4 regions of the Bacillus sp. mrc49 genome follow, and region 1 is predicted to be linked to each of the others. Evidence: riboswitches for the same ligand, from Rfam matches in the RefSeq annotation. Region 1 holds a riboswitch; each other region holds the start of a gene.
What was found. Region 1 has a riboswitch for cobalamin ahead of CVN76_RS10260 (hypothetical protein). Riboswitches for the same ligand answer to the same signal wherever they lie in the genome.

Region 1 (3,113 bases):
GAACATCATCCGGCAGGACATAATCCCTGCCCTGTATTAGTGCATAAGCTTGGGCTGCCTTCATCAAAGCAATCGATCCACGCGGACTCACCCCAAGATAGACCACCTGATGGCTCCTCGTTTCATTGGCCAGTTCAACAATATATCCTTTTATTGTGTCATCCACGATCACCATCTTAGCCTCTGCCTGCAGGGCCTTCAATTCTTCCAAGGTGATGACTGATTCCAGCTCTTCAAGCGGAGCCATGTATTGAGCTCTTTGCAGGACCTCGATTTCTTCCGCAGCACTCGGGTAGCCCATCTTCATTTTTAACAGGAATCGATCCAATTGCGCTTCCGGAAGCGGGTATGTGCCCTCGTACTCGATCGGGTTTTGCGTCGCCATGACAAAAAAGGGCTTCTCCAATCCCCTGGTGACGCCATCGATCGTCACACTTGCCTCCTCCATCGCTTCAAGCAGGGCAGACTGTGTTTTCGGAGAGGTCCGGTTAATTTCATCTGCCAAAATAATATGCCCCATTATCGGTCCTGGCCGAAAAATGAAGGCTTGTTCCTTTGGGTTGAAAATCGAAACGCCGGTTACATCGGACGGCAGTAAATCAGGTGTGAATTGTATTCGCTTAAAGCTAGCACCTATCGATTTGGCAAGCGCCCGGACCATGACTGTCTTGCCTACTCCCGGAACATCCTCCAATAAAACATGCCCACCGGAAAGAAGTGCGACGATGCTCAGTTCCGCAATATCCCTTTTTCCAATAATGACCTTTTCAATATTCCCTAGAACCTTTTCCAGTTTTTGATTTGCCTGCTTATAAATCATTCGCTACCTCCTGGGAAATCTATTACTTATTTCATTTCCAATCTATATCTCACTTATCTTTACAGTAACAACCAATTAATCCTTACATTGTAAGTTTACTAGATATTCCGCAAACCATAAACGAAATTCTCTAAAAATATTAGTGCAGCTTAAGGAAAAAGGTATGGTAAACTTATCCTAAGTGAATATGAACCTTGCAGAAAAGGGTGCTGCCATGTCAGCTTAATAGGGAATTCGGTTCAAAACCGAAGCTGTTTCCGCAACTGTAAGTGCTAATGAAATAAGATGACATACCACTATTTGATGGTGGATAGGACATTTGTACTATCCATCATCAAATGGGAAGGTTCTTAGAGTAAAATGACGCACAAGCCAGGAGACCTGCCTTTTTTTATCGTATCATGCTCTTCGGAAGATAGGAGATTGTACGGCAGCCTTCCATCTTTTTTTCTACTAGGAATACATGGATGCTCGATGCCGACCAAAACTCTTGGTCGGCTTTTTGTTTTGATGCGAAAAGCGATACGGCAGTCATTCACCAAACTACGTAAAGGAGGAAGAGTTATGGCAAAGAAAGACCTTCGTTTTTTATGCTATCCATACATGCGCGAATCCGCTTCCACAGTCGATTTTGAAATACGAACAGACTCCTTGACGACGCGGATCGGCATGGCCGCATCGCTGACGAAGGATGTTCCTGACGTTCACCGGGATTTAATGGTTTTGCTGCCCATGGCCTATCATCTAAATGGTTCAGTCCGTGGAAAACTAGCCATCAGCGACCATGACCTGGACCATTTAAGTTCGATTTATGACCGGTATGTCGCAGAAGTTAAAGAACAGATCCAGACATTTGTGCTCCCCCAAGGGTCAACGGCGGCATGTGCCCTGCACGCCTGCCGCAGCGAAGCCAAAAAGTCCGTCCGCGCTTTGCACAAAGTCAGTCTGGAAAGGGAAGTTCCGGGTATCCTTTTCGATTACTCCCACTTGCTTGCAAACGTTTTATTCGTGATGGCAGTCTACGTTAACAAGCGACAAGGCTTTGAAGAAATACCTTTTATTAGCAAATCTTATCCTACTAAACCGATGAAAAAATAGATGGAGGAATAAATAATGAAATTTACCCAAAGATTCAGCTGGATTTCCGTGCTTATGCTTGCCCTTTTCCTTACAGGATGTGGCGTAACGGATCAATCTGCAAAAGATGATAAAAAAGCGAACGAGGCGAAGAGCTATACCGTTACAGATGATACTGGAAAGAAAATAAAATTCGATAAGGCACCGGAAAAAGTCGTTTCACTGCAGCCTAGCAATACCGAAATTCTATTTGCCTTAGGACAGGGGAAGAAAGTGGTTGGCGTGACGGACTTCGATAATTATCCCGAGGAAGCGAAGAAAATCGAACATGTTTCAGATTCCGTGAATATCAATGCAGAAAAGATCATAGCCCTGAAGCCAGATGCGATCATCGCTTATACCGTTGGCGATGAAGCGACGCTGAAGCCACTCGAAGATGCCGGCATCCCTATATTCATCATTAAATCGGCAGCCAATTTGGATGACGTATACGGGGATATTGAGCAGATTGCCAAAGTGATGGGAGTTACCAAGAAAGGCGATGCATTGGTGAAGGATATCAAATCCCAAATTGCAAGTGTCGAAGAAAAAGTGGGAACCTTGGATGAACAGGAGCAAACATATTTTGAAATCAGTCCGGCTCCGGAAATCTATACAACAGGTGACGAAACCTTCCAACAAGAAATCCTGGAAACCGCTGGCATTAAAAACGTCTTTGCCGACCAAAAGGGCTGGGTTAAAATATCCGGGGAAGAAGTCGTCAAGCGCAACCCGGAAACGATCCTTACAACTGCAACCTATGTAAAAGATGCCGTTGATGAAATAAAATCACGTAAAGGTTGGGAAGAAATCGCTGCCGTGAAAAACGATGACGTCCACCTGCTTGATGAAAGTGTCATGTCCCGTCCCGGACCAAGGATCGGTGAAGCTGTAGAACTTGCTGCTAAAACCGTTTACCCGGACTTATTTAAATAATATTGAACAAGGATGCTCCGATATATCGGGGCATCCTTCCATTCATATCATTCGCTACATTAAGTGATGGCAATGGACTCTGCTTTTCTTCCTTTGTTTATGCTAAAATGAAGGCACTCCAAACCTATGATATCCGAGGTATCGATCATGTATAAAAGATTCTTCATTTGGGTCTTGGCAATCGCCCTTCTTTTAGGGCTTCTTAGAGCCATCATGGACCTTTAACCAAAAAAAGATAGGC
Region 2 (3,113 bases), on a different contig from region 1:
CAAGTGAGAATCCAAGGGTTTGCTTGACTGTATGCGGGTCAAAAAGGTACCATTCTTTCCTGTCGCGTACAGCCTCCATGAACAAGTCGGGAATGCATACACCCGTGAAAATATCATGTGCCTTTAATCTGTCATCCCCGTTCTGCGTCTTCAAATCGAGGAAGCTCATGATATCTTTATGCCAAGCATCCAAGTATATCGCTATCGCGCCTTTGCGCTGACCTAATTGATCAACACTGACGGCTGTCTGGTTAAATAGCCGGATCCAAGGAGTCGTACCCGAACTATTGCCGGAGAAACCACGGATATCGGAACCAAGTGAGCGAATCTTCCCGACATACAGGCCGACACCGCCGCCGAATTTAGACACCTTGGCAGCATCGTAGTTAGCTAGATAGATGCCGTCGATGGAATCTTCAATGGCGTCGATAAAGCAGGAGCTTAATTGTCCATGCGCTTTACCTGCGTTCGAAAGTGTAGGGGTGGCAACGGTCATATAAAGATTGGACATGGCCCAGTATGCTTCTTTTATAAGTTGCAGGCGGTGCTCCGTTTCTTCCAAACGCATGATTTCCATCGCGATGATCATGAAGCGTTCTTGGGGGAGTTCGTACACTTTGTCTTTTTTGGGACGGGCAAGGTAGCGATCGTTTAGTAGGTAGATGCCTATGTAGGAAAATAGTTTATCCTTTTCAGGGTCGATCACTGAACCAAGTTCTTCAATTTCGGCTTTAGTATAAGATGATAGCAGCTCGGCTTTATAAACTGGATAGCGTTGGCCGTCTTGCAGCTGCGACAGGTCCTGGATAAGGTCATAGAATGGACCATAACTCATGCCTTGATAACCTCGATTGGCCTGTGCATCCCTGTACATCGTATTCAATAGCTCTTTAGCTGCAACGAATGTCCAATCCGGGGCATCGATATCCACGCTCTCAAGAGCAAGCTGAATCAGTTTCTTTGAAGCCTGTTCATCGGTTGAATCACTTTTGCGTTCAAGCCATTTTGTAAAACGCTTTTTGAATTTCTCCATATCGAGACGGCCTTCAAATTCCTTCGACAGCATCTCAAGCTGAAGGGAATTCGTTTCAGTATCATTCTCGCTTATGGTAGAGTTATATGTTTGAGTCATTAAGAATCCTCCTTGTAAACTTCCGGTAATAAAAAAACCGCCCAACGAGTTGAGCGGATCAAACGACAGCATAAAAGAGCCATGAATAAAATAGCCGTTATACGATCGTTTCATCATCTCAATCCCCGAAGAATAAGAACGTGAAAAATTCAAGGCAGGTCTCCTGACTCATGATCATCCTACTTTGAGTCCTTCCCGTATAGTGAGCCATACAGTGGTTCCTCATTTCGTCACATTCACAGTTGCGGGGACAGTTCCGGGTTTGCACCGGATTCCCTTTTCAGCCATCACTGGCACCTTGGATTGTAAAAAATTCTATATATAGTTATCAGTATTGTTTTAATAATCAATATCTAGTATTTCTGCTTATATTATCGTAAGCCATATGCGATGATAATTCAACTAATATATTTGAGAAAAACCAACCCTTATCTATTGACAAAGTGAAGGCAGGGGGAAGGCGAATGAAAGATTTTCTTGGCGAAGTGGCAATTCAAGCACTGAATTTAACGGATTTTGTGTTAAAATGAAGTGTAGCGTAAAGGTGGCATTCCCTTGGTGCGATTTGGGGATTCACGGAAAAATTTTTATGAAAAAGGGGATTTAAATCTTGGATAAAGTATTAGTTTTTGGACATAAAAACCCGGATACAGACACGATTTGTTCCGCAATCGCTTATGCGGATCTGAAAAAGCAATTAGGTATCAATGCTGAACCAGTTCGTCTGGGTGAAGTGAATGGCGAAACTCAATATGCGCTGGACCAATTCAAATTCGATGCTCCTCGTCTTGTCGAAAAAGTGGCAGGGGAGGCGGAGACCGTAATCCTTGTCGATCATAATGAACGCCAGCAAAGTGCTGAGGATATTGACCAAGTCCGTGTGCTGGAGGTTATCGACCATCACCGCATCGCTAACTTTGAAACAAGCGATCCTTTATATTACCGTGCAGAACCGGTAGGCTGTACGGCAACTATTTTAAATAAAATCTATAAAGAAAATGGAATCGAAGTCCCGAAAGCGGTAGCAGGGCTGATGCTATCTGCCATCATTTCCGATTCTTTATTGTTCAAGTCCCCGACCTGCACTGAGCAAGACGTTGCAGCGGCCATGGAGCTGGCTGCCATTGCCGGAGTGAACGCTGAAACTTATGGATTGGAAATGCTGAAGGCAGGAGCTGATTTAAGCGACAAGACGATTGCGCAGCTGATCACTCTTGATGCAAAAGAATTCAGCATGGGAATGGCAAAAGTGGAAATAGCCCAAGTCAATGCTGTAGATCCGAATGAAGTCCTTGCTAAGCAAGCTGAATTGGAAGCGGCGATTGAAGCGGTTATCGGAGTGAAGGAATTGGATTTATTCCTATTCGTCGTTACGGATATCCTGACAAATGATTCTGTAGCCCTAGCTCTTGGAAGAGCAGCGAATGCAGTCGAAAAAGCCTATAACGTTACATTGAACAATAACATCGCCGTTTTGGAAGGCGTGGTCTCGCGCAAAAAACAAATCGTGCCTGTATTAACGGATGTATTCAGTAAATAAGTAAGTGAAAAGGGTGCTGCTGCACCCTTTTTCCATACCCCAAAAAAGACGGAAACATTACGAATGATCATGTTTCCGTCTTTTTGCTTAATTCAAGGAATCCTTTTCCTTTTCATAGGCGATGACAATCAATTCTTTATTCGCTTCCTCGCCAAGCTTGCTTTCAAAGCTTTTCAACTCATCCAATAAATCTGGTGAAAGATTGGCAGCCGTATAATCCTGCTCGGGTGTCATGCTTTTCGCTCCCTTCCATATCGACATATTTCCTGTTATTTATTCTGTCGGTTTTGAAAAGTTCTATTCGCCAGCAAGATCCTTCTTCAGGATATTTTACTAATTGAGCTGGCAAGTTTATCAAGCAATAAGGAGCTTTCCAGATCGAGGCCCTGTACATGTACGGAAATGCCTTGTTGCTTATATTTATGGACAACCGTATCGACA
Region 3 (3,113 bases), on a different contig from region 1:
AGGGCAGGATCAGAAAAGCGATGAATTATAAGCCGCTTGTCTTTTTGCAGCATGGCGTTATCGGATTAAAAAAACTTAACAGCATCTTTAAAAAATCCAGCATTAACGCACCAAGCCTTTTTGTCGTTTCCTCACCCGAGGAAGGCAAGATCATCCAGAATCATTTCGGCTATAACAAAAACGAACTGATTGTCAGCGGCCTTCCCCGCTGGGATGTCATTGAAAATAGATCGAACGGGAAAAGGATTTTAGTGATGCCGACATGGCGCGTATGGCTTGAAAACTTACCTTTTGAGGAAGTGGAAAAGAGTGAGTATGTACAAGTATTCAAAACTTTTTTACAATCAAAAGAATTGAGCAGGTTATTGGAGCAGCATGATTTGACGCTGCATTTTTATTTGCATCCTAAATTCAAGGACTTTATCGAACATTTTTCCATTGATAATCAGCGGTTCACGATTTCCAATGAAGAAGACTTGAATACCTTATTGATGGAAGCATCGATGTTGATTACGGATTACTCGAGTGTCGCCTGGGATATGTTTTATCAAAAAAAACCTGTTGTTTTTTACCAATTCGATCTCGAGACATACAATAAGTATCAAGGAAGTTATATGAATATGGATAATCAATTATTTGGTGATCAGGTATTCACTACAGAAAAGTTGATTTCGACGATTAACGCCTATGCCGAAACCGGTTTTGCGGAAAAAGAAGCATTTGGCCAGTTAAGGAAAACATATCTTCCATATATCGATCATTCCAATAGCCGCCGGGTCTATGAGCAAATTCATGCAAAGCAAGGTCTGTTGAAAAAAATTAAACGCAAGCAGCGGATTACAAGGATTTTGAATAACCCTTTTGTACGTTCACTTTGGAAAAAATTCAACGGTATCAACTTCGTTAAGGGAATGGCGGAAACCATAAGGCTGAAAACGAGATGATCGTTCATCGCGTGAGCGGATTGTAATCCAGGAAATAATTTGATACATTTAAATGGAAAACTAAATAAGTCTAGAAACGGGTGCGGATATGAAACATCTATTTATCTGCTTAAAAGGGAAGCCGGTTGGAATCCGGCGCTGTCCCGCAACTGTATATGTGAGCGATTCGAGTGATGCCACTGTTTTCTGCAAAAGGGAATGGGAAGGTTCGAAAAGCGTTGACCATGAGCCAGGATACCTGCCTGTTTTTAGCACATCATCAAATGCCTACGAGGATAGGGGATGTTACGTGCGAAAATTGGCAAAAGCATGCTTTCATTTTTAAAAATGAAAAAACATGTTTATTTTTGTTATGCTTCGTTTGCATTCAAACAACTTCCTTCCGGGAAGTTGTTTTTTTATTTTTTAAGGGGGGAATACAAATGTTTGGAACGGTTAAATATTTCACGGATCATCTTAAAACCCAGGTTATGTACAATTTTTCGGGAGGGGAAACGATTTCTTTAAGCGGAAATCGTGAAAAACTTACAGAGGAAATCAATGGGCAAACAATAAGTTCCGCTGAAAAGGAATTATTTTCCCGTAATCTGGAAGTCGCCTATGAGAGTGTGGTTCGAGAAATGTTCGGGGAAACAGTCCTGCTCCAAAAAGAGCTCTCCTAAAAGAGAGCCCTGGCAATAAGGTCGTCTATTTATTGATGTTAGGATCGGTCTCGTCATAGAAATCATGTGCTTCTTCAATGTTCCGAAGATCAGCGGCCTCATAAACATTGCCGCCTGCCAAGCCTTCATTGATATAGCGATCGATGTCAAGGAAGGCGGAATCCCGTCCATCATACTCGCTATCCTTTAAAAAAGTCATTTTTTCTTTGTCCAAAATAAATCCCTCCTAACCTTTTCATTAGTATAGGCAATAGAGGGATTTTTATTCTTTTCAAGCTTTCCTAAAAGCAATTGGACGATACGGTTTATTCATAAACATGATAGACCATCAAGTCATGTATCATGGTTTTGAGTTTCGGTTCATCTTCCATTGCAGGTGGGTTGGCTGTCCATTCGATGGTTCCATCTTTATGATATAAAGCCTGGATGGATTGTCTATTGTAATAAAAGGAAATTTTCCACCCTGGCAGGTTCTTATGCAGCGGTGCCCATTGAAAATGACTGATCATATGTATTACCTCCATATATGCTGTCTCACATTACATTATAATGGAAAACGGCAGCAGGAGGTGTTATTTTATTTTCCTGTTGGAAAAAGTTAATTCCATGAAAAGGTTTTTTAAATGTAAAAGCCGATTAGCTTCGATTTCCTCTTCGTCGAATTGCATGGGCTTGGAGTTCACTTCGTAAATGAAGAGCGAGCCCGATTCGTCTTCACCGATATCAATCGAAAATTCGCCGAGAAAGCCAATTTTTTTTGAAAGAATTTCTCCGCATTTTTGGGCGATTCTAGCCAATGTTGAATTTAGCCTTTTTGATTGCAGGTTTTGATAGGGATAAAGCTTACCGCCTCGAGGAGTGTGTGTAGTGATTTCCTGCAGTTGTGACATTCTTACAGCTTTGCCCGTTACTTTATAAAAGCCTTTTTCATAATGGACGAGAACCCTGTAATCGTAACGGTGACCAAGAAGTTTTTTTGGTACGACCGCCCGCTGAGCCAGGTAATTTCTTTTTAATAAGTCCTTTTTTTTCGTTTCCCAGAAAGAAGCGAAATTCGAGAAAGTCTCGCTGTGTTTCAGGCTGTTGAACAAAAGTGTATCATCAGGATTTTTGCGGAGGGTGTAAATGCCTTTTCCCTGGCTTCCTTTACAAGGTTTTAAGTAGATGTGCCGATGTGTATCAAGGAATGACTCCAAACATTCGCGCTTTTGCAGGATCGCTGTTGCCGGCAGGTGCTTGGTGAGGGAGCCATCATCCATCAAAGCTTCGAACATTAGATATTTATCCAGGAAACCTGGATTGAAAATGTTCACATGGTGCTCATTGAAATGGCTCATGAGTGATTGGAATTCTGCCGAAGCCTCATAGCCCCTGGAGGGTATACGATTATAAACAATATCAGGAAGCGGCATCTTACACTCGATCCACTTGTTTGAATCGGATGAAAATACATAACCTCTCATTGAACCGGAAGCAAATTCCTTTCCCGTGAATGCATAGGGTAAAA
Region 4 (3,113 bases), on a different contig from region 1:
ACGCAACGAGAACCGTAGGATTGAACCCATCCTTTTTCCAGAAAGACGAATCCCCCCAGCTTATGGCCGAAATATTCAACCATATCCGTCCGTTCAAATTCTCCGTGAACGAGAACATCCAGGCCGATTTCTTCTTGAATTTCGATCCACCTGGCAATCTCATCATTTATGAATGTTTCATATTGGGCAGCAGTCCAATCTCCTCTTTTGAATTTACTGCGTGCTTGTTTCACTTCAAATGTCTGAGGGAAGCTGCCGATCGTTGTAGAAGGAAGAAAAGGCAACTTGAAAAATTCACGTTGTTTTTGGTAACGCTCTTTAAATGGCAGCTGACGTCCCGAGGTCTTGGATTTAACCTTTTCTACATCGGCTTGTACTGCTTTATGATTCCGGGCCTGGGAACTGGCTAACGTTTGGATCGCCAATTTATTCGCATCCACTTTCTTTACGATTGCCTCCAAACCTAGATTGCTGCCTTTGACAAGGGTAGTGATTTCTTCTAGCTTCTCATCCGCGAAGGCAAGTGCCTCCTTCACTTCTTTAGCAAGCGCGTTTTCATTGCGAACGGTCACTGGAACATGAAGCAGGGAACAAGAGGGTTGGAGCCAGATTTTATCTTCTGCCACTTTGTTCTTGATCGTCTCGATTAATTGAAGCTTGCTCGATAAATCGGAAAGCCAAATGTTTTTTCCGTCAATCACGCCTGCACCAAGCACTTTGTCTGCCGGGAAGCCGAACGTTTCAAGATTGCGGACATTTCTTTGTTTATCATGAACAAAATCGAGCCCGATTCCCTGAACTTTCAATTGAGTGACCGCTTCATAGTGTTCCACGGCATCAAAGTATGTTTGGAGCATGATGTTCAGGTGAGGTGCCGCTTCATTCAGTTTTTCATAGAGGTATGTAACAGTTTCCATATCATCTTTGGATATCGATGAAACAAGGGAAGGCTCATCTAACTGAACCCACTGCACACCTTCTTGCTCCAACTCCTGCAATATTTGTGTATAGAGGGGGAGCAGGCTCAGGATGATGCCAGGGATATCTTCTTTATTGAAGCCTTTGGAAAGGGAGATGAAGGTATACGGTCCGATAAGCACCGGCTTCGTTTCAATCCCCAGCTTCTCCTTGGCTTCCCGATATGCAGCAAGCGGCTTATTTTCTGTTAAAGTCAGCTGGGAGCGTTTTAATTCCGGGACAATATAGTGATAATTCGTATTGAACCATTTCGTCATCTCGGATGCGACTTCGTCCTTGTTACCGCGGGCCATTGAATAATAAACGGATAGCGGGACACTGCCTCCTTCATAAGAGGAATAACGTTCGGGAACAAGACCGAACATCACGGAAGTATCGAGCATTTGGTCATACAAAGTAAAGTCATTGACAGGAATGATATCAACGCCTTGCTCTTTTTGCTTTCGCAGGTTGCCCAACCGGATCGCTTCCAGTTGCGATGTGAATTCCGTTTCTTCGATTTTTCCTGACCAGTAAGCTTCTAATGTGCGTTTCCATTCACGATCTTCCCCGATGCGCGGGTATCCCAGATTACTACTTTTCAAAATTTCCATCCTCCTACATTCTTTGAATTTGATTGATATCCAACAAAAAAAGCACCCCTAACAGTCAAAAAGAGAAAGTTAGAAATGCTTAAAATAAAGTGTCAAGCGAATTGCCACTTACATGAAAGGTTCCTAACACCTCCCTATCTCCCGTAGGTTAAAACAGTGTTGTTGAAACAGGCAGGTCTCCTGACTTAGGGCATATCATTAGCGGCAAGCCTTCCCAATCCTTAGGATCAGTGGCATATCGGGTGGCGCTAACATTCCCATTACAGTGGCGGGACCGTGCCGGGATTACACCGGACTTCCCTTTTAATCCTAATGAACATTAGGAACCTGTTTCCACATATGAAATTCGATAAGTTAAAAATTTATAAAATAGAAACTATTATAAAAATTTAGACAATCTTAACATATCCGACCAAAAGGGTCAACAAGCAAAAGTTTCGTAAACAAGCCCTATGACAAGGCTGAAGTCTTTTCAAAATAGAATATATTGATTGGACAGGGAGTATGTATAAGGAAGTGGGCGTTTTGAAATGGGGCGTGGGGGATGACTTTCTACATCTTGATTGCCGGAATCATTTTTTGCATGGTGATGAGCATTCGGACGTTATTTCTTGTCGAGTCGGGGGGGAAAAAGTTCTCTCTTGAAGATATGCTTTGGCTCGGCAATTTATATGCGACGATATTGGTTGGTTTTGCACTGATTTATTTATTATACGAGCTTCAGAATCACTCAGTGATTCTTGATATGGGCAATCGATTGGATGGCACTTTTTATGAACAACTGAAAACTTCTTTTTATTTCAGTGCGATGACGATGTTTTCTGTAGGATATGGCGATATAGCACCTATAGGCATGGGCCGGATGATAGCGACAATACAGGCATTCATCGGATACACGCTTCCGGCGGCATTCGTGATTCGGACGGTGATCGACCTGGACCAGAAGGATAGGAAGGATAAATGAAAGTTGTGTTTCTTTCGATTATTGGGTACCCTTACCATAATGAAGAAAATGGAGGGTTCAATATGACTGTTAAAATTGGAGAAAAAGCACCTGATTTTCATTTACCTGCTAACAACGGTGAAATGGTTTCCCTTTCGCAGTTCAAGGGCAAATACGTTGTTTTATATTTTTACCCTAAAGATATGACCCCGGGTTGCACGACGGAGGCATGTGATTTTCGGGATCACAATGAACACTTTGAGGAATTGGATGCTGTCATCATTGGCATCAGCCCGGACCCAGCCGCGCGTCATGAAAAGTTCATTGAAAAACATGGATTGCCTTTCCTTTTACTGGCTGATGAAAGTCATCAAGCTGCCGAAGCATTCGATGTGTGGCAATTGAAAAAGAACTTTGGCAAGGAATATATGGGCATTGAGCGTTCCACCTTCCTGATTGACAAGGAAGGCATGATCGTCAAAGAATGGCGCAAAGTAAAAGTAAAAGGCCATGTTGAAGACGCTCTTGAAACTCTTCGTGAACTCCAAAAATAAGGGTGAGCGACATAGGGAGCTCGCCGCCAAGTTGATTCATCATTC

Region 2: it holds a riboswitch for cobalamin, as region 1 does, so the genes downstream of both, CVN76_RS26565 (ribonucleoside-diphosphate reductase subunit alpha) here and CVN76_RS10260 (hypothetical protein) in region 1, are expected to answer to the same signal.
Region 3: it holds a riboswitch for cobalamin, as region 1 does, so the genes downstream of both, CVN76_RS26885 (hypothetical protein) here and CVN76_RS10260 (hypothetical protein) in region 1, are expected to answer to the same signal.
Region 4: it holds a riboswitch for cobalamin, as region 1 does, so the genes downstream of both, metE (5-methyltetrahydropteroyltriglutamate--homocysteine S-methyltransferase) here and CVN76_RS10260 (hypothetical protein) in region 1, are expected to answer to the same signal.

What each region holds. Positions count from the first base shown of each region.
Region 1 covers NZ_PHNG01000672.1:10,583-13,695, forward strand. Annotated here, with positions in the region: gene CVN76_RS10255 (AAA family ATPase) at 1-820, opposite strand, end outside; cobalamin riboswitch at 1,008-1,223, shown strand; gene CVN76_RS10260 (hypothetical protein) at 1,331-1,918, shown strand; gene CVN76_RS10265 (ABC transporter substrate-binding protein) at 1,934-2,872, shown strand.
Region 2 covers NZ_PHNG01000800.1:46,760-49,872, forward strand. Annotated here, with positions in the region: gene CVN76_RS26565 (ribonucleoside-diphosphate reductase subunit alpha) at 1-1,132, opposite strand, end outside; cobalamin riboswitch at 1,269-1,448, opposite strand; gene CVN76_RS26570 (manganese-dependent inorganic pyrophosphatase) at 1,743-2,672, shown strand; gene CVN76_RS31280 (hypothetical protein) at 2,760-2,906, opposite strand; partial or broken gene CVN76_RS26575 (SulP family inorganic anion transporter) at 2,993-3,113, opposite strand, start outside.
Region 3 covers NZ_PHNG01000800.1:120,259-123,371, forward strand. Annotated here, with positions in the region: gene CVN76_RS26880 (CDP-glycerol glycerophosphotransferase family protein) at 1-944, shown strand, start outside; cobalamin riboswitch at 1,006-1,204, shown strand; gene CVN76_RS26885 (hypothetical protein) at 1,367-1,606, shown strand; gene CVN76_RS26890 (hypothetical protein) at 1,632-1,820, opposite strand; gene CVN76_RS26895 (YheE family protein) at 1,912-2,115, opposite strand; gene CVN76_RS26900 (YheC/YheD family endospore coat-associated protein) at 2,179-3,113, opposite strand, start outside.
Region 4 covers NZ_PHNG01000791.1:29,875-32,987, forward strand. Annotated here, with positions in the region: gene metE (5-methyltetrahydropteroyltriglutamate--homocysteine S-methyltransferase) at 1-1,571, opposite strand, end outside; cobalamin riboswitch at 1,725-1,917, opposite strand; gene CVN76_RS25470 (potassium channel family protein) at 2,116-2,535, shown strand; gene bcp (thioredoxin-dependent thiol peroxidase) at 2,598-3,068, shown strand; partial or broken gene CVN76_RS25480 (aminopeptidase) at 3,025-3,113, shown strand, end outside.